One region of the Brevibacterium sp. Mu109 genome, then DNA from elsewhere that is predicted to be linked to it. Evidence: riboswitches for the same ligand, from Rfam matches in the RefSeq annotation. Region 1 holds a riboswitch; each other region holds the start of a gene.
The links. A riboswitch is a leader RNA that binds a small molecule or an ion and turns the genes downstream of it on or off. The one in region 1 is predicted to bind thiamine pyrophosphate.

Region 1 (6,687 bases):
ACCTGGTCGAGCTGCGGCTTGAGCCGACGGCAGTAGCCGCACCACGACGTCGTGAACATCGTGACGGCACCCTCTTCGGGCAGGAACTGCTCAACACTCATGTCTTCTCCTCCTCAGTCGAGCGCACCCCGGACATCGTGCGCTCTCACCACCGACAACAGCACCCGGCCCGCGACTGTTCCCGGGCGTGCCGTCGGGTCTCGCGCCGGGCGTGCGCCCGGGTTCGCAGCCGTGCGTCACACGCTCCAGTCCTGGTCACACGCTCCAGTCCTGGAAGGCCGCCGAGGTCGCCCAGAAGTGCAGTTCGTACACCGTCGCCTGTGCGAAGGCGTCGGCCATCCGCCCCCGGCCGTCCTCCGTCGTCCCGGCTGCGCATCGTTCGTAGAGCGTGACCGCGTCGTCGACGGCGGAGTCGAAGTCGGGTGAGTCGTACGCCTGCACCCACGCGGCGTACGGGTTGGCGGTGAGGTCGCCGGCGCGCTCGACGAGCACCTTCCCCATGTGGGCGTACACCCAGAAGCACGGGAGGACGGCTGCGACGCCCGCCTCGTAGGGCTCGGTCGCGGCGGTCGCCACGAGGTAGGAGACGTAGCCCAGCGTGGTCGGCGACGGCTCCGCGACGCCGCCGGGGGCGATCTCCTCGGAGACCTTCGCGAACCGGTCGTCCGACAGCAGGTCCGCGTGCATCACCGTCTCCGCCTCGACGGCGTCTGCGGCGGACCGGTTCCAGAACCGGGCCTCCTCCGCGGTGGGCGCCTTCGCCGCGAGCAGCGACATCGCCTTCGCGTATCCGTTGAGGTAGAGACCGTCCTGGTGGATGTAGTTCACGAAGGACTGGGCGTCCAGGTCGCCCGCGGCCAGTCGGTCGAGGAAGTCGAGCGCCTCGATCTTCTCCAGCGTCCCCGACACCCCGGCCCACACCGCGCTGCTGTGCTCACCCTGTTCATACGTCCGCATCATGCTTCTCCCTGTCCTTGACCGTGCCGACCTTGGTCTTGCTGTCCCTGTCCGTGCGGTCCTCGCACGTGGCTCGTGAGGTCGACCAGATGGTCGACCGGTCCGTGGGCATCGGCCGGGTCGTACGCGAGCCGCCACCCGGACCCCGACCCGATCGCGCGGGCGAGGTAGGCGAGTGCGCTGGCGACGACCTCGGCGATGGCGTCCGGCGACGACATGTCGCGGCCCGCATGCACTGCCGCCGCCGTCTCCGCGGTGATCGCGGCCGACAGCGTGCAGCCGGTCCCGTGCGTGTGCGGGGTCGCGATCCGCCGGTGGTGGAACTCGCGGAGGACGACGTCGCCGTCCTGGACCCACTCTCCCGAGGCCGCTGCCGCCGCCGAGGTCCCGGTCGCCGCCGCGACCGCGAGCACGTCGACGAGCCGGTCGCCGTCCATGTGGCCGCCCTTGAGGAGGACGGCGCGGGAGCCTCGGCGGACGAGCTCGATGGCCTGGGCACGCTGCTGGGAGACGTCTGTGGCCTCGGCGACGTCGTCGCCCAGCAGCAGGGCGGCCTCCGGGAGGTTGGGTGTGATGAGCTGGGCGACCGGAGTGAGCAGATCGCGCACCGCGGTCACCGCGTCGCTCTCGAGGAGGCGGTGCCCCGACGTCGCGACCATGACCGGGTCGACGGTGAGGAAGCCCAGGTGGGAGCGCCCGTCGTCGCGGGTCCGTGAGGCACGGTCCACAGCGAGTTCGACGAGCTCCCGGGACCCCAGCATGCCCGTCTTGGACGCGTCGACCGGCATGTCTTCGAGCACGGTGTCGAACTGATCGGCGACGAAGTCCGTGTCGATCGGGTAGACGCGGCTGACGCCGTGCGTGTTCTGGGCGACGAGGGCGGTGATGACCGTCGTGCCGTAGACGGCGCGAGCGGTGAACGCCTTGAGGTCCGCGTGGATGCCGGCGCCTCCGGAGGGGTCCGTCCCCGCGATCGACAGGGCGACAGGCGGGCGGGAGTGGGCAGGCACGGGCACTGACGCTGGCACAGGCGAGGTCATAGAGGCCTTTCGGGTGGAGCGAGGACGCTCAGTCAGGCGGCGAGGTAGGAGCTGCGGATGGCGTTCGCCGCAGCGCGGGGATCCTCGGCTGTGCAGATCGCGGACACGACGCAGATGCCCAGGAGCGGAGCGTCGCGCAGTGCGGGGGCGCGGTCCGCGGTGATCCCGCCGATCGCGACGGCTGGCAGTCCCATCTCTGCGGCGATGGACGCCAGGGCGGCGGTGCGCTCGGGGCCGATCCCCGCGGGTGCGCCCTGCTTGGTCGTCGTGTCGTGCACCGGACCGATGCCCACGAGGTCGACGAGCGCGGCTCCCGTCGTCTCGTCGCGCAGGGAGCCGGCGACGGAGAACTCGGCGGGGCTGCCGGCGGACAGCCCGACGAGAGGGTCCGGGCCCAGGACCGCGCGGACGTCCTCGACCGGTTCGTCGGTCTGGCCCACGTGGACGTGGACGTCGAGGCCCTCGGCGCGAAGTGACTTCACGACCTCGAGCCGGTCGTCGACGAAGACTGCGACGGGACGTTCGGACGATGCTGCGGGGGTCACGCCCGGGCCGGGTCTGCTGCCCGATCCGGATGCGGCGCCTGGACCGGGTGCGGCGTCAGACCCGGAGACATCCACCGGAGTGATCGACCGTCCGGTGGCCCGGATCGCGGAGATGGTGTCGCGGGTGAGTGCGGCGACCTCGGCGTCGGAGGCGTGCTTGTCGCGGATCTGGACGATCCCGACTCCGCCGGCGACGGCCTCGGCAGCGGTCTGCGGGACAGTGCGGCCGGCAGCGGCGCACTGCGCGGTGTCGGTGACGAGGTACAGGCTCCAGTCGTACGGAGCCAGACGCGCGGGCAGCACGGGGGTGGGGCTGGTCATCAGTGTGTCCTTTCCACGGTCTCGACCGTGACGTCGACTGCGGCGAGGTCGTCCTCCGACACCGTGTGCAGGGCGTCGAGGAAGGCGACGGCGAAGGAGCCGGGGGCCTCGGCGGTGCGTGCGGCGACCGCACCCGCGGCTGCGAAGTGGACGTGCGCGGTCACGACGGCGGCGAAGCGGTCCTGGGCCCGCTCCGGTGTGACGGCACCCAGGTAGGCCGCAGTGAGCGCCGCGAGCGAGCATCCGGTGCCCACGACGAGCGGCATGAGGTGGGAGCCGCCTGCCACGCGGGCGAGGAGGAGGCGGCCCGAATCGTCCGGGTGGGTGTCGATGATCGCGTCACGCGGGCCGGAGGCGGCGATGATCGCGCCTGTGTCGGTGGCGAGGCGACCGGCGTGGTCGAGGATCGCGTCGACCTCGTCCGTGGATTCGATGCCCCGTCCTCCGGCGCCCGCACCAGCCAGTGCCGAGATCTCCGAGGCGTTGCCGCGGATGCAGGTGGGATGGGACCAGGCGAGGCGGCGGATGTGCAGGGTGCGGTGGGCGACACCGCCGAAGGACACGGGGTCCAGCACCCAGGGCGTGTCCGATTCTGCGGCGGCTGCGGTCGCGGCATCGGCGGCGAGCAGCTGGTGGCTGGTCGCGGTGCCGAAGTTCACGAGGATGCCGTTCGCGATGCGGGCGAACTGGGCGGCGTCCGCCTCGTGGTCCAGCATCGCGGGCGAGGCCCCGGCCGCCAGCAGCACGTTCGCACTGAACTGCTGCACGACGGTGTTGGTGATGCATTGGACGAGCGGCACCTGGGCGCGCATCGTACGGAGGTGTGCGGCGACGTCGACTGTCGTCATGACGATCCCTTCGCTAGTACTGACTAGAGCAGGTTCGGTGGGTGTGGTCTCAGCCCTTCCCGCCGTGCACCGCAGGTGCGGCGCGCGAGGTGGGGCACCCCATGTCACATGTCCGAGCAGTCTAACTGCTGGCCGGCTGCGTGTGGGGTGGGCGTGTGAGGATGAGCGTGTGGGGTGGCTGAGCGACGGTGGATCGGGGTGGGGGATCGCCCACGGGAAGCGTCCGCCTAGGATCAGGTGACGCCCTGCACATGCCACGCATGTGTCCTCACCTGCTGATCGGAGGCTCCATGCCGGAAGTCCAGTTCTCCCACGCCGCCCCGATGGACGGGTCGTTCACTGAGATGATGTCGCTCGAAGAGATCGACACGAACATCTATCGCGCCGGCTACGTCTTCGAAGAGCCCTACGCCCTGTACGGCGGACAGGTCGCCGCGCAGTCGCTCATGGCGGCGGGACTCACCGTCGAGGCGGCGCGGAAGCCGCATTCCCTGCACGGCTACTTCCTGCGCCCGGGCAACGCGGCCAAGCCCACCGTCCTCCAGGTGTTCCGTGACCGCGACGGCCGGTCGTTCTCCGCACGCCGCGTCGTTGCGCTGCAGGAGGGCAAGGTCATCTTCAGCATGTCCGCGTCGTTCGCCCACCCGGTGGAGAGCCCCGAGTACGGCGATCCGCTGCCGGTCGCCGAGGCGCCGATGGGCACGCATTCCACGCTTCCGCGGATGTTCGGCTTCGAAGCGCGGACCACGGAGCAGGTCTACGCCGCGAAGGACTACCCGCTGCGCTTCTGGGCGCGCTGCACGGAGGACCTGGGCGAATCACAGTTGCTGCACCAGTGCGCGCTGACGTACCTGTCGGACATCTCGTCCGGTGTGGGCGCGTACAACACGGATGACTTCACGTCGGATGCGAGCCTCGACCACGCCGTGTGGTTCCACCGGAACGTCGACATGAACGGGTGGGTGCTCATGGACCTGCACCCCGAGGCCGTGACCCATGGTCGTGGGCTGTACCGAGGGCGGCTGGGCGCGGAAGATGGCGCGCATCTGGCGACGATCGCGCAGGAGACATTGTTCCGCCCGACCAAGAAGGACTGAGCCGCAGCGCTGACGGGCCGCAGTTCTGACGGGGCGGCGGGGCGCGACTCCGGCGACCCGGCGGGGCGCGACCGTCGTCACCCGCGCGACCCACCAGCTTTCATCAGGTCGCACGACTTCTTTCCTATGCGGTCTGATGAAAGCTGGTGGGTCGCGGTTGCGGTCGCGGTGCTCGTGGCCGACAGATCCGGGCGGCGGCTCGGCAGATCCGGGTCAGGGTGGCTGCTAGACCGCCCCTGCTCCGGCCTCGAGCTCGTCGTCGATGAAGCCGCGGCGGCTGGCACGGTAGCCGACGATCGCCATGAGCACTGTCGCGGCGACCAGCCCCAGCAGGATCGCCGACCACTCCCCCGTCGCGCCGTACACGACACCGACGATCAGCGGGCCCGCGGCCGCCACGAAGTAGCCGTACGGCTGGACGAAGCCGGACACGCGGGCCGTGACCAGTGGGGTCCGGCTGCGCGCGGGGATGAGAGCGATCGCGGTGGGGAAGCAGAAGCCGCCCAGCCCCAGCAGGAACGCCCACAGCAGCGGCCACGTGTCCGCGGCGAGGTACAGCCCCAGGTAGCCCGCGGCCGCGAACACGGAGAACACGACTGGATAGATCGCGAGCCAGCGTGATCGGTCGATGATCGTGGGCATCGTGAGTCCGCCGATGATGTTGAGCGCGCCGACGAGCGCCAGCGCCACGGATCCGACCGACGCCGACACGCCGTTGTCGATGTAGACCTGCGGCAGCCACCCCATCTGGAAATACGCGTTCATCGACTGCAGCCCGAAGAACAGCATGAGGAACACGGCGGTGGGTGCCCGCCACAGTGACGCGCGGGCGCGCGCCGGCGGGGTGGAATCGGATACCGACGCCGAGGCGGTAGCGGCATCCGAGCCGCCCGGCACCTCGGGAGTCGCGGACGCATCGACTGTCGCAGGCGCCTCGGGAGTCTTCGGTACCTCGGCAATCTCTGTCGCCTCGGCAGTCTCTGGCGCCTCGGGAACCTCCGGCACCACACGCGTCCGCGCGAGCGAGGGGAAGTCGAAACCGGTGCGCGCCGCGATGACCACCCAGACGACGACCTGGCCGGCGGCGAAGATCGCCCAGACGAACAGCGCGCCCCGCCACGCGTCATCGCCGTGGAAGAGGAGGGCGCTCAGGGGACCCAGCGCCCCGGAGAGACCCAGTACCGAGGTGTAGATCGTCATGAGCGCGATGATGTTCCGCCCGCCGTGATTCTTGATCCACGCGGGCAGCAGCACGTTGGCGAGCGCGATGCCGACGACCACGCAGGCGGTGAGCGCGATGAACAGCCAGAACTCGCCCACCCACGGCCGGGCCGCCAGGCCGATGAGCGTGAGCACCATGCCCCACGTGAGCATCTTGCTCAGCCCGAAGCGTGAGGCCAGGGGCACAGCGGCGAGCCCCATGACGGCGAAGAAGAAGCCGGGCATCGCCGTGACGACACCCGCCAGCCGGCCGCCGGCGCCGAACGAGGTGAGCACCCCGTCGAGCACGGCGCCCAGCGACGCGATGCCTGCACGGAGGTTGATCGCCGCGATGAACACGGCGACGAAGATCAGCAGCACCGGCAGATACCGCGTGGGGCGACCCGGCGCCGGGGAAGGAGTCATGCGATCATCCTCCCCTACCCCCGGCGCAGAGTAGACGGCCGGGGTGCAGGGGAGGAGCGCGAGTCAGTTCGAGTGGTAGTTCGGCGCCTCGACCGTCATCTGGATGTCGTGCGGGTGGCTCTCCTTGAGACCCGCAGCCGTGAGGCGCACGAAGCGGCCCCGCTGCTTGAGTTCCGGGATCGTCCGCGCACCCACGTAGAACATCGTCTGGCGGAGCCCGCCTGTCAGCTGGTTGGCCACCTGCCGCAGCGGT
Region 2 (6,687 bases), on a different contig from region 1:
ACGGGGGTCCGGTATCGGGCGCTGTCGATGGAGCAGGGCGACACCGGTTCGCTCATCATGACGGCGGCCTTCCTCGCTGGAGGCGTGGTGGGGCTGGTGCTCCTGGTCCTCGCCCTGCTCGTCCTCCTGCCGCGCCGGTCAGGACCGCTCGCCCGGATCTTCGGCACGCGGATCGACCTGGTGCACGAGACCTCGGCACTCGTGTCGCTGCGGGAGCGGGCGACGCACTCCCGCCGGAAGCTGACCCGGGCGAAGCGCCTCTCCTCGTCGCAGGAGACCGCTCTCGGCAGGCTCCCCGCCCCGGACGAGACGTACTCGCCGCTCGTGTGGGCAGGCTGGAACGCACTCGCGGACGAACTGGAGGGCGACGGCAGGGGACACTGCTTCTTCCGCCCGGATCTCCCGGCGGACGACGAGGAGAGCACGGAGATCCTCGGAGCCCTCACCGTCGTCCCCGTGTCCGGCCTCTCCGCAGAGCGGATCGAGAAGGGCCGCGCTCCGTCGTACCTGAGCCGCTCCGGCATCGATCGGGGGAAGCCGTACTGGACGCGCGCCTCGTCGCCGTGGGCGGCGAGCGGCTACGGCGCCTTCGGCTCACTGAGCGAGGCCATCGCAGCGATGCCGGCGGACTGGGAGCCGGCGCGAGGTGCGGCCCGTGTGGAGCGTGCGGTGGAGTCCGCGCGCACCGCCTCGCCGTCGTCGCGCGCGGGCGCCTCGCCGTGGGCACGGACGGCACTGCTGGGGATCGCGGCCATCGCCGCGCTCGTCGCGGGCATCGTGGGCGGGCTGCACGACGCAGACCAGATGGAGAAGGTGTATTCGGCGGAGCTCGGCGCACCCGGGTCGCTGGTCGCCGATCCGGCCGCGGCGCAGGAGCAGGTGATCGCGGAGCTCGTGGCGGACTCTGCCGACGGTCCCGCGGTCACGCCGCTGTCCCGCGCAGGCCTCGTCGGGGTGGGACTCGCTGACATCGGCGACGCCGCGGACTCCGTGGCCGACGAGCTGGGCCGTGAGGTCCGGGTCATCGGTCTGGACTCCGCGACGACCGGCGTGGTCGATTCCGCCGACACCGAGGATCTCATCGCGGACGCCCTGCCGGACGGCGCGCTGGCGGTGGTCCTCGACTACCGCAGTGCGGAGCTCGTGGCGGCGGGGATCCGGGACGACTATCGGGGAGGCTCGCCGGAGCGTCCGCAGTTCGACGCGGATGCCACGGTGACCGACGAGGCGCTGGGACAGCTGAGGTGGGCGTCCCAGGTCTCGTGGATCCCCGACGATGGAGTCAGCGGAGGGCTCAGTGACTCGGACGACGAGGACGAGGCGGAGTTCATGCCGGCTCCGGACACCGCAGAGTGGGAGAACCGCACCTGGGTGCGCACACTGATGGGCGCGATCGGCGCCGCGCTCGCGGTGATCGTCGTCGGCGTGCTCTGCCGTGGCCTGGTCGTCGACCGGACGGACCCGACCGCGAAGGCGAAGAAGAGATCGGGCTCCGGCACGCGGAAGCGTGCCGCAGGCGGGAGCGGCCGGACGTCCGGGAAGCAGAAGAGGAGCAGACGATGACACGGCTGGCGATGAGGGTGGCGGGGACGGCAGTGGTGCTCGGAGTGGCCGGCGGCGGTCTGGCCGCCGGTGCCGCCTCGGCGACGCCGGTGACGGGAGCTTCGGTGACGGCGACCTCAGTGTTGGGGACCTCGGCCGCGGTCGTCCTCTCCGCCGCCGGTGGCACGGACGACTCCGGATCCCTGCTGGGCACGGTCCAGACGTATGCGACGCAGCTCGAGGAGGAGTCGCTGATCGCGGACGAGGGGTCGGTGGATCTCTACGGCGGTGGGTTCGAGGAGCTGCGGGAGCTCCAGGACGAGGCCGAGGTGCCCACCTACATCGTCTTCGACTCGGCACTGGACTTCCAGCAGGACACGACTGTGGCGCAGCTGCTCGCGGACGTGCTGCCGGGTGAGGAGTTCGTCGTCATGGTGGTGGGCGAGGGCGGATACATGCCGGCGGTCGAGGTGGTCGCGCCTGACGAGGACCGCACCCGCCTGCTGGAGTCGCAGTTCTATTCGACGTCGATGTCAGGGGCGCGGTCCGATTCGGTGCTGGTGCAGCTGCGGACCGGACTGGAGCGGCTGCAGGACCCGGAGCCCGTGACGAATGTGTCCTCCGGCGACAACAGCACGTGGCGCTGGATCCAGTACCAGATCACCGTGTACCCGATGCGGTCCTTCGTGATCGCAGTCGGGCTGATCGCCGTCGTGGCGGCCGCGCTGTGGTTCTTCATCCCGCGTGGGGCGAAGAGGAAGCGCTACCGGATCCCCAAGGCGGTCGCGCGCGCAGCCGCCGCGGCGGATCGCGGAGCCATGCGCAGGGCGCTGGGCGACGATGCGCTCGATGTCGTCGAGCGGCTGGAGAAGCTCCAGACCGACGGCATCGACAGGGAGACCGCCGATCTCGTGGAGCACGGCCTCGACGCCTACGGACAGGCGCGCAGGATCGCAGACGACGCAGATTCGCAGGAGGACGACCTCGCCGGCGCGATGGTGCTCATGGGGATCGCGGAGTCCGCGGTGTCGCGTGCGGAGGCCTCCATCGGCTCCGGCCGGAAGGGCGACCGGGGGCGGTTCCGCCTGGGTGCGCGGAAGACCGGTGGCGGGGCCCCGTCGCAGGAGCTGTGCAGCATCGACCCCCGGCACGGTCAGGCGAAGAAGACGATCGATGCGGACGTCGCAGGGCGGGAGGGCACGATCACCCTTCCCGCGTGTGCGAAATGCGTCCACGATGCGGGGAACGACAACCCGCTGCAGTGGCTCTCCGTCGCCGGGAAGCCCTATGTCCTGAGGGACACCGTGTGGGCCAGCACCCTGTACGGCGGGACGCAGGAGGACCTGGTCGACGCGGTCGTGGAAGCGCGGGTGAAAGGGTGAATGCGGGGTCTGTCACACTGGCGGATTCCGGCTTTGCAAACGGTCTGGCGCCTGTGTAGAGTTACCACTCGTTGCCCCAATAGCTCAGTCGGCAGAGCGTTTCCATGGTAAGGAAAAGGTCAAGGGTTCGATTCCCTTTTGGGGCTCTCGTGGGCTCCGCGCAGTCTGCGTGTGGCGGGGTAGCTCAGGTGGTTAGAGCGCACGACTCATAATCGTGAGGTCGGGGGATCGAGCCCCCCTCCCGCTACAGCAGAAGAACCCCTCACCGGACAGGATCCGGTGAGGGGTTCTTCTCGTCTGCGGGGCACTGTGGGCACGCCCGCTTCGAATGAGTGCAATCCGGCCTCGTTCGGCGCAGTTGTGGACCAGTTCGCACTCAATGGATGTGAGGGGGCCGAGAGCGCAGCGGCTGACAGCGCGACGCGTGACAATCCGAGCGAGGCGCGGAGAAGGGAGACCATGGCGGACTACGAGGAGCGCGAAGACGAAGCCGCGGAGATCGCAGCACGGCTGTCGCGCGAGCTCACGGAGCGCGGTCTCACCGTCGCGGTCGCGGAATCGCTGACCGGCGGGAAGATCGCGAACCAGCTTGCGGCCGCACCGAACTCCTCGGAGTGGTTCGCGGGAGCGATCGTCTGCTATTGGTCAGAGGTCAAGCATCTGGTGCTCGACGTCGCTCCCGGCCCGGTCGTCTCCGAAGACGCCGTGACGGTGATGGCCCGCAACTTCGCCGCGTTGCTCGGCACGTCCGCGAGCATCGCCGCCTCCGGTGCCGGCGGACCCGACTCGCTGGAGGGACAGGCGCCCGGCACCACGTGGATCGCCGTGTCCGTGCGCGGTGAGGTCCACACGGAGCTCCACCGCTTCTCAGGCGACCCGATCGACGTGCTCGCCCAGACCGAGAAGGCCGCGCTTCTCCTGCTGGAGCGCGAGGCCGCGAAGCTCGACTGAGTACGACCCGGCCCCGTTCGGGCTGCCGTTGGTCCAGTTCGCACTCACTGGATGTGGGGCGCCGTGCGTCGCAGTGCGGGTGTGCGATGACATCTGGGCTACGATGAGCCGCACACGGGAGCTTGGCGGATCCAGGCTGAGAGGAGGGCGTCGAGCCCTCGACCGTCGAACCTGAACCGGATAATGCCGGCGCAAGGGAGACTCTTCACCCGTGCCGTTTGTCGTACGAAAGGCACTGCGCGATGACGCATTCACAGACGCACACCCATTCGACCGAGCCCGCCCCTGCCCGCGCGGCGGCCCACGCACCCACCCGCTTCCGGTGGAGGACCCTCGACATCGTGATCGCGGCCGTCCTGGGCGTGGTCATCGGACTGCTCTTCACCTTCTGGAACTTCGCGGGCTACGCCGGTTTCATGGCGCTCGACGCACTCACACCGGGCTTCGGCGGCCTCGTCGCCGGCGTCTGGCTGCTGGGCGGCGTCCTGGGCGGCCTGATCATCCGCAAGCCGGGAGCGGCACTCTTCGTCGAGCTGCTCGCCGCCGTCGTCTCGATGCTCCTGGGCAGCCAGTGGGCCGTGGAGACCGTGTACTCCGGCATCGCACAGGGCCTGGGCGCTGAGCTGATCCTCCTCCTGGGCCGCTACCGCCGGTTCGGCGTGGGCACAGCCGTCCTCGCCGGGATCGGCGCAGCACTCTTCGCGTGGACGCTGGAGCTGTTCCTCTCCGGCAACATCGAGATGAGCACCCAGTTCCTCGTCATCTACCTGGTGAGCCTCGTCGTGTCCGGCGCGGTGCTCGCGGGCCTGACCGGGTGGGCGCTCACGCGGGCGCTCGCCCGCACCGGCGCCCTGGATCGATTCGCCGCCGGACGAGAGGTGAGGGGGCTCGCGTGAGCGCGCCCGGCACCTCCCGTCCCGCACGCATCGTCGCCTCCGGGTGGGGCTGGCGGCACGCATCCCGTCGTCACCCCGCCGTCGCCGGACTGGACCTGGTCATCGAACCGGGCGAGCGCGTTCTGCTGCTGGGCCCGTCCGGGGCCGGCAAGTCCACGCTGCTGGCGGGGCTCGCAGGGATCCTGGGCGACACCGAGGACGGGGTGGAGACCGGCGCGCTCACCCTCGACGGAGTCCCCGCCGCCCACCAGCGGGGGCGCGCGGGACTGGTCCTCCAGGACCCGGAGGCGAACACGATCCTCCCCGTGCTGGGCGATGACGTCGCCTTCGGCTGCGAGAACCTCGCCGTGCCGCGGGACGAGATCTGGCGACGCGTCACCCGGTCACTGGACGCCGTGGGCCTCCGCCATCCCCTCGACCGGCCGACCGCGCACCTGTCCGGGGGAGAGCGCCAGCGACTCGCGATCGCCGGCGTGCTCGCGATGAGCCCGGGCCTCCTCCTGCTGGACGAGCCGACCGCGAACCTCGACCACGACGGTGCGGCCGAGGTCCGCCGGGCGGTCGCGCAGACCTCCACGACGCTCGTCGTCGTCGACCACCGCGTCGATGAATGGCTGGGCCTCGTCGACCGCGTCGTCGTCCTCGAACCGGCCGGCGGGCTCATCGCGGACGGTCCGCCGGACGCGGTCTTCGCCCGCGCAGGCTCCGCGCTCGAGGCCGCAGGCGTGTGGGTGCCCGGCTCCCGTCCGCACGTGCCGCGGACGCCACCGCTGCCGAGGCCCTCGTCACCCGACCAGCCGCCCCCGCGGTCTCCGGTCGGGCCGGGTCCGCTGTCGCCCGCCTCGCCGAGCCCGGCGGATCCCCCGCTCCTCACGGCGGCTGGTGTCGCCGTGGGCCACGGAGGCAGCGCTGTGCGGGAGGACCTCGACCTCGAGGTGCGGGCAGGGGAGTCGCTCGTCGTCACCGGCCCGAACGGGGTCGGGAAGACGACCTTCGCCTTCGCGCTCGCCGGTCTCACCGCACCGCTGGCAGGAGAGGTCAGAGCGTCTGCGCAGCTCGCCCGCGGGACCCGCTCTCCGCACCCCCACCGGTGGAGGGCCAGGCAGCTCCTCACGCGGATCGGCACCGTCTTCCAGCGACCCGAGCACCAGTTCGTCACCCGCAGCGTGCGCGAGGAACTCGCCGTCGGACCCCGACTGGTCCGCGCCCGGGAGCAGAGCGCGCTCGTCGATGAGCTCCTCGAGCGCCTGCGCCTCACGCACCTGGCACAGGCCCACCCCTACACGCTCTCCGGCGGCGAGCAGCGTCGCCTGTCGGTCGCGACCGTGCTCGCCACCGCGCCGCGCGTCCTCGTCCTCGACGAGCCGACCTTCGGGCAGGACCGCACGACCTGGACGGAGCTGGCGGGGCTCGTCGCGGCCCATGTCGACGCGGGCGGTGCAGCGGTGTCCGTCACCCACGACGAGGACTACGTCCGCGTCCTGGGCGACCGGCGATTCCATCTGGAGGCGGCCCCGCTGGAGTCGCAGTCTGCCGCACAGGAGGTGCGAGCATGACGGGAGTGAACCCGCTGGCACTCTGCGTCGCCGCCGTGCTGTACTCGCTGCCCCTGCTCACCAGCGTCGACATCGTGAGCGCAGGCGCCGCGCTGGGAATCTGGCTGGTGCTCTTCACCGCACTGGGCATCACCCCGGCGACGATCGTGAAGCGCACGTGGCCCCTGCTTCTGGCCGCACCGCTCAGCGGGCTGAGCATGCTCCTCTACGCGGAACCGGGCGGGACGGTGCACCTCACGTGGTGGCTGGTGACGGTGAGCGACAACTCGATCGAGCTCGCGCTCGCCATCACCGTGCGCGTGCTGGCGATCGGGGTGCCCACTCTCGTCGCGCTCGTCGGCATCGACCCCACCCGCCTCG
Region 3 (6,687 bases), on a different contig from region 1:
TCGTCGCGACGGGATCGCGGACCGCACTCGCGGATTTGCGCACCCGCGTACCCGCAGGCATACGACTCATCGAGCACGGCGCGACGGTGAGTGTTGCGGTCCTCGCCGCCGAGGCCCTGCGCACCGACCGCTTCCAGGAGACCGCCCGCAGGCTCGCCCGGGACGTCGCCCACTACGACCAGCAGGCCTGTCTCTCCCCACACGTCGCGTACATCGAGACGACTGCATCGGACACGGGCGTCCCCGTCGACGTGTTCGCCGCGGCTGTCGCGACGGAGCTCGCAACGATCGAGCGCCGCAGTCCGCGCGCACCGCTCACACTCGAGGAGGCCGCAAGCTGGGCGAGCGCGCGAGAGGAGACAGAGTTCGCCACCTGGGACGACGAGTCACGCTCCCTGCTGACTGCCGGCGACGACTCCCCGTGGGCTGTCACGGTCGAGCCCCTCGATGCACCATTCCAAGCGTCCCCGCTGGGACGTTTCGTGCGCCTCATCCCCGTGACCGAACCGGCGGCGATCGGTCGCGGCCTGGCCGGGGTGACGCGCATCGTGCAGTCGGCAGGCCTGGCCTGCGCACCGGCCAGGACGGAGGCGTTCGCAGAGGTGCTGGCGGCATCCGGCGTGGATCGAATCGCCGCGCTGGGCCGGATGGGAGCGCCAGCAGCTGGCTGGCACCACGACGGGCGACCGGGGCTGGGCGACCTCGTGACGTGGACGGACCTCGAGCCATCCGTAGATGTGGAGCTCGACCTCTACGACCCGGACGACCGGTCCGGCGGATGACGGCAGCGCTGACGACAACACGGCTGACGGCCACCGCGAGTCTGGCGGGGCCGCTGCGCGCATGGGACGTATAGGAGACAGAATGCTGGGAACCAGTCGGATGCTGGAGGGGCGGACGGCGCTCGTGACCGGCTCGGGCCGCGGGATCGGGGCGGCCATCGCTCGCGGTCTCGCGCAGCACGGAGCGGATGTCGCGATCAACTGCCTGCGCGACACGGAGTCCGCCCAAAGGGTCGTCGCGGATGTCGAGGCGGCAGGCGGTCGCGGGATCGTGATCGCTGCGGACGTGACGGATCCGGCCGCGGCGAGGCGACTGGTCGAAGAGACCCGAGAGCAGCTGGGGCCAATCGACATCGTGGTCCACAATGCGCTGGCCGGATTCCAGTTCGATCCCCGGGGACGGCGTGCCGCGTGGAATCTGAGTGTCGAGGACTACACCGCGCAGGTGAACGCGGCGGTGGGTGCCGCGCACGCGGTCACGCAGGCCGCGCTGCCTGACCTCACGGGGCACGGGCGCGGGCGCATCGTGTCCGTGCTCTCCGACCTCATCGAGCGTCCGGGCGTCCCCTACCCGGAGTACGTGACCGCGAAATCCGCGCTGCTGGGGTGGTCGCGGGCAATGGCCGCAGAGCTGGGGCCGCTGGGGGTGACGGTCAACTGCGTGGCGCCGGGGCTGGTGCCGTCGACCGGTGCCGCGGTGGGCACGGACGATCAGCTGCGGGACGGGCTCGAGGCCGCCACTCCCCTGCGTCGACTGGCCGAGCCCGAGGACGTGGCCGGCGCCGTGCTGGCGTTCACCTCAGACTGGTTGGGCTTCGTGACCGGGGCGTGCCTGTTCGTCGACGGAGGACTCGTCATGCGGTGACGGGGCGTGCACGACGACGGACTCTGCGACCTGCCTGGTCGATGCCGCCTTCAGTACTCCGGCAGGTGCGGTGCGACGTCGCGCACCCAGGCGAGGACTCCCCCGTCCAGGTGGCGCACCGTCTCCTCCCGGTACGCGAAGTTCGGCTGGAGACGCGCCAGCGCTCGTGCCGATCGACCCCCGGACTTGCAGTGCAGGACCACTGGCACTCCACGGGCCTCTGCCGGCAGTGCCTCGATCCCGTGGTCCAGCAGTGCGTCGAGTGCGACGGGGACAGCACCGGGGATGCTGACCAGGCGGCGCTCCCAGTCCTCGCGCACGTCGATGAGGGCGAACTCCGCACGCCCCGCAGCGCGCCGGTCCAGCATCGCTGCGAGCTCACCTGCGGTGACCGCATCGTCCCTCGCCGCCGAGGTCGTCTCCGCTTCCGCTCCCGGCTCACCCGGTGCTCCCGGCGCTCGCTCGCACGCACCAGGGCCGTCCGCGTCCAATGTCCCGTCGGACACTCGCGTCACCGACGGGGTCGCGGGGTCTGCGACGACGCGCAGCTCGCGCCACGTCATGGCGAGCGCGTCGTGGAGGAGCAGCCGCCCCACTAGCGGCTCCCCAATCCCGGTGAGAAGCTTGACGGCCTCGGCCGCCATGACGGAGCCGATGGTCCCCGGCAGCATGCCCAGTACGCCACCCTCCGCGCAACTGGGGACCTCACCTGCGGGTGGCGGCTCCGGGTGGAGGTCGCGGTACGTGGGACCGCGGCCGGACCAGAACACGCTCACGCGCCCCTCGAACCGCAGGATCGATCCCCAGACGCACGGAACCTCTTCGAGCGCGCACGCGTCAGAGACGAGGTACCGGGTTCCGAAGTTGTCCGCCCCGTCCAGGACGAGGTCGTAGCCCGCGACGATGTCCCGGGCGTTCTGGGCGTTCAGCCGCACCGGGTGCTGCTGGACCGCGACGAGCGGGTTGAGGCGGGCGAGCGCCCGAGCAGCCGATTCCGTCTTCAGGTCGCCCACGTCCTCGACCCCGTGGAGGACCTGCCGCTGCAGGTTGGAGACGCTCACGCGGTCGTCGTCGACGATCCCGATCGTCCCCACCCCGGCGGCAGCGAGGTAATGAAGGACGGGCGCTCCCAGTCCGCCAGCTCCGATGACAAGGACGCGGGCGTTCTTCAGCCTACGCTGGCCGGTCTCCCCCACCTGTTCGAGGGTGAGGTGGCGGGAGTAGCGCTCGATCTCCTCGACCGTGAGTTCCGGCCCCGGCTCGACGAGCGGAGGCAGCGCACTCGACTGCACGGTGGCGTTCACGGCTGCCCCACCTCCGGCCAGTCACCGCGCGGGATCCCGCCGACGGCCGCGTTCGCGTCGCCCGTCGACCCCACAGCGCCGATCGGATCGATGAGCCCGTCCGCGGGCGATGACGCCAGCGCATGCCTGCGAGCGGGTATCCGCCCCGCCTGCGCGGCCAGCCGTCCCGCCTGGACCGCGGCCTTCATCGCCCGGCCCATGAGGACCGGATTCTGCGCGCGGGTCACCGCGCTGGCGAGGAGGACTGCATCGCAACCCAGTTCCATCGCGAGCGCCGCATCCGAGGCCGTCCCGATCCCCGCGTCGAGGATGATCGGCACCTGCGCGCGGGAGGCGATGAGCTCGATGTTGTGCGGGTTGAGGATGCCCAGGCCGGTGCCGATCGGCGCGCCCAGCGGCATGACCGCGGTGGCTCCCACGTCCTCGAGCCGCTGCGCGACCACGGGGTCGTCGGAGGTGTAGGCGAACACTGTGAAGCCCTCCGCCACCAGGCGTTCCGTCGCATCGATGAGTTCGACGGCATCGGGCAGGAGCGTCTCCTCGTCGGCGATCACCTCGAGCTTCACCCAGTCCGTCTCCAGGGCTTCGCGACCCAGCTCTGCGGTGAGCAGCGCGTCGCGTGCGGTGTAGCAACCGGCGGTGTTCGGCAGGATGCGGATGCCATTGCGCTCCAGCAGGGCGAAGAGCGAGTCGCCGGCCTGCTTCGAGTAGCGCCGCATCGCGACGGTGGTGAGCTCTGTGCCGGAGGCCAGCAGCGCCTCCTCGAGGACGCTCAGAGAGGTGATCCCGCCGGTGCCGGTGATGAGGCGTGAGGTGAGTTCGACACCGTCGATGGTGAGCGAGTCCCCGGTGTCCGTGGGGATGTCCGCCGTCGTCTGAGTCGCCATCGTCACGGCTCTCAGCCTCCCTGCATCGCGGTGATGATCTCGACGGTCTGGCCGTCGACCAGGCGCGTGTGCTGCCAGCGGCTGCGCGGGACGACGGTGGAGTCGAGGGCGACGGCGACACCCAGGCGCCCGCCGTCCGCCGGTGTGCCGTCCGCAGTGAGCGGTCGATCGATCGTCTGGGCGACGAGGTCCAGGAGTGAGGCGTCATCCTCGATCGGATGCGCGGCCCCGTTGACGGCGAGGGTGGGCATGAAAGGTCCTTCCTGAGCGGTGTCCAGGGTCAATCTGTCGGGTGGAAGCGGTACGGGTCGGTGGTTCGCAGGACGCCTGTGAGGTCGGGCCCCCGAGAATCACCGGTGACGAGCGCCGCGGCCGCATCCGCGAGCAGAGGTGCGAGGAGCACTCCGTGCCGGAAGCCGCCGGTCGCGAGGATGAGGCCGGGTGCCTCGGCACCATCGCCGTCGCGCAGTCGTCCCAGCAGCGGCACGTCATCCGGGGTGCCCGGCCGAGCACGGGCCATGACCTCGACCAGTTCCAGGTCGCAGACCGCAGGGACGAGCGTCTGGGCATCACGGAGCAGTCGGTACACACCGCCCGCACTCGCGCCCGCCAGGTCGTCCTCGCGCGAGGTCGCCCCGATGACGATCTCGCCGTCGGCCCGCGGCACCAGATAGACCGGCACACCGTTCACGACGCCGCGGATCGTGCGCTCGAGGAGCGGCGCGGCGCCGTCCGGCAGCCGCGCGCGGAGGATGTCGCCATGCACCGGTCGCAGCACGGCCGCCGGGGAGGCGGGCAGGCCGGCGAACAGGTCGCTGCCCAGGCCGGTCGCGAGGATCGTGTGCCTCGCGGCGATCCGGGAGCCGTCCGCCAGCTCGACTCCCCCGCCGTCGTCACACAGCCGGACAGCCGCCTGCGTGACGAGCGTGGCGTGCGCGCGATGCTCCCGCGAGGACAATGCCGCAATCAGACCCGCCACCAGCCTGCGCGGGTCGACCTGGTGGTCGCCCACCGCACGGAAAGCCCCCGCCAACCGGGGAGACAGTGCCGGCTCCAGCGCGCGCGCCTCACGGACCGTGAGCGCGTCGACCTCCATCCCGTGCGCGTTCTGGTGCTCGCGGAGCTCGGCCAAGCCCTGCCGGTCCGCTGGGGTGCCGGCGCACACGAGGGTCTCCGTCCGGCGGTAGCCCACGTCGTGGCCCGAGGCCGCCTGGACTCCGGCGACGAAGTCCGGGTAGTTGGACGCGGCCTTGCGCATGAGCGGGTACAGGGCGTGCTGCTGGTACTGGACCTCACTGGCCGGGGCGATCATCCCCGCCGCGGCACGGGAGGCCGCTCCTCCCGGGTCCGGGTCGACGATCGAGACGGACAGTCCGCGCTCACGCAGACGCCAAGCTGTGGCGAGGCCGATCACCCCCGCGCCGACGATGACGACATCGCTGCGTGGCGCATCCGGGTGCGACGGTTCCACTGCTCTCATCCTTCCCTTCGGCGGCATGACCCGCATCAGGTTCGACGGTCGGCGCTGGGGCCCTCTCAGCCCCGTAGGGCTCCCGCAGAGTTCGCGATCCCCACGAGTGCGTGCATCGTCGTGACTACACTCGTGGATCGTGAGCCATCATACAGACGCCCCCGCTGGGGAGGACGCGCAGGCTAGGGCCGCGCGCATCGCCACCGCTCGCCTCTACCTGTGCACGGATGCTCGCACCGGCCCCGGAGATCTGGAGAGCTTCCTCCACGCCGCGTACGCCGGCGGCGTCGACATCATCCAGCTGCGCGACAAGTCGATCGGCACCGCCGATGAACTCGCAGCACTGGAGATCCTCGCTCGTGCGGCTCGCGCGCACGGGAAGCTCTTCGCGGTCAACGACCGCGCGGACGTCGCCTCCCTCATCGGCGCCGATGTCTTCCATGTGGGCCAGCAGGACCTCACCCCCGCCCAGGCCCGCAAGCTGCTGGGCAACGAGGTCGCCATCGGCCGGTCGACGCACACGGTCGAGCAGGCCCAGGCGGCACGGCTCGACCCGGACGTCGACTACTTCTGCACCGGGCCGATCTGGGAGACCCCCACGAAGCCGGGCCGCAAGGCCACCGGACTGAGCTTCGTCGAAGACGTCGCACATGCGGAGAATAACGATGCAGACCGCGTCACCAACGAGGACCCCGCGAAGCCGTGGTTCGCGATCGGCGGGATCGACGAGCAGCGTCTGCGCCAAGTCCTGGACGCCGGCGCACAGCGGATCGTCGTCGTCCGGGCGATCACCCAGGCCGACGACCCGGAAGCCGCCGCCCGCCGCCTCCGCGCAGCCCTTCGGTAGTCACGACTCCAGCCACGCACAGTCGCAGTTCGCTCCGGCGACAGTGCCTCCATTCAGCGGGACGCGACACTCACGACGTGGAATGGTTCGAGGCCTCCTCCTCGCGCTCAACTGAGCGAATCCGTCGTCGGTTGTCCGGACAAAACCCACAATGCGATTCACTCACCGGAGTGATGAAGCAGAAAGCGGCTCTTCGTAATTGAGGGTGTACAGCCTGGTGCCGGGGATCCGTCCGTGTCGCTGCCGGGGTAGACGTCGAGGCCTCCCTGAAGATGGAAGTTCTCACACTCTCCATCCGGAAGACCTCGACATGGGCAAGCCTAGCTTCACGACCCCCGATCTTGACGCGTTCTGCCTCCTCGACACCCACGCCGTGACTATCACAGGACAAGCTATCGATGTCGATCAAGCAGTCTTGGAGTGCCGCGCCACCACCGACGATCCCGACTCCTGGTGCCGAGAATGCGGCACGGAAGGCGTCCCCCGCGGAACCGCGGTGCGCAGGCTTGTCCATGTCCCGCTCGGCTGGCG

Region 2: it holds a riboswitch for thiamine pyrophosphate, as region 1 does, so the genes downstream of both, BSP109_RS06755 (ECF transporter S component) here and thiM (hydroxyethylthiazole kinase) in region 1, are expected to answer to the same signal.
Region 3: it holds a riboswitch for thiamine pyrophosphate, as region 1 does, so the genes downstream of both, thiO (glycine oxidase ThiO) here and thiM (hydroxyethylthiazole kinase) in region 1, are expected to answer to the same signal.

The regions. Positions count from the first base shown of each region.
Region 1 is NZ_FXZF01000011.1:107,213-113,899, forward strand. It holds gene BSP109_RS08610 (mycoredoxin) at 1-101, opposite strand, end outside; gene BSP109_RS08615 (TenA family protein) at 256-960, opposite strand; gene thiD (bifunctional hydroxymethylpyrimidine kinase/phosphomethylpyrimidine kinase) at 957-1,997, opposite strand; gene BSP109_RS08625 (thiamine phosphate synthase) at 2,030-2,863, opposite strand; gene thiM (hydroxyethylthiazole kinase) at 2,863-3,711, opposite strand; TPP riboswitch at 3,699-3,823, opposite strand; gene BSP109_RS08635 (acyl-CoA thioesterase II) at 4,002-4,808, shown strand; gene BSP109_RS08640 (MFS transporter) at 5,034-6,434, opposite strand; gene guaB (IMP dehydrogenase) at 6,498-6,687, opposite strand, start outside.
Region 2 is NZ_FXZF01000008.1:104,797-111,483, reverse strand. It holds gene BSP109_RS06780 (hypothetical protein) at 1-1,563, shown strand, start outside; gene BSP109_RS06775 (hypothetical protein) at 1,560-2,924, shown strand; tRNA gene BSP109_RS06770 (tRNA-Thr) at 2,998-3,070, shown strand; tRNA gene BSP109_RS06765 (tRNA-Met) at 3,098-3,171, shown strand; gene BSP109_RS06760 (CinA family protein) at 3,384-3,875, shown strand; TPP riboswitch at 3,980-4,091, shown strand; gene BSP109_RS06755 (ECF transporter S component) at 4,118-4,771, shown strand; gene BSP109_RS06750 (ABC transporter ATP-binding protein) at 4,768-6,327, shown strand; gene BSP109_RS06745 (energy-coupling factor transporter transmembrane protein EcfT) at 6,324-6,687, shown strand, end outside.
Region 3 is NZ_FXZF01000023.1:42,467-49,153, forward strand. It holds gene BSP109_RS13245 (acyl-CoA reductase) at 1-782, shown strand, start outside; gene BSP109_RS13250 (SDR family oxidoreductase) at 865-1,647, shown strand; gene moeB (molybdopterin-synthase adenylyltransferase MoeB) at 1,698-2,951, opposite strand; gene BSP109_RS13260 (thiazole synthase) at 2,948-3,838, opposite strand; gene thiS (sulfur carrier protein ThiS) at 3,850-4,089, opposite strand; gene thiO (glycine oxidase ThiO) at 4,119-5,318, opposite strand; TPP riboswitch at 5,305-5,405, opposite strand; gene thiE (thiamine phosphate synthase) at 5,449-6,156, shown strand; partial or broken gene BSP109_RS13280 (ISL3 family transposase) at 6,467-6,687, shown strand, end outside.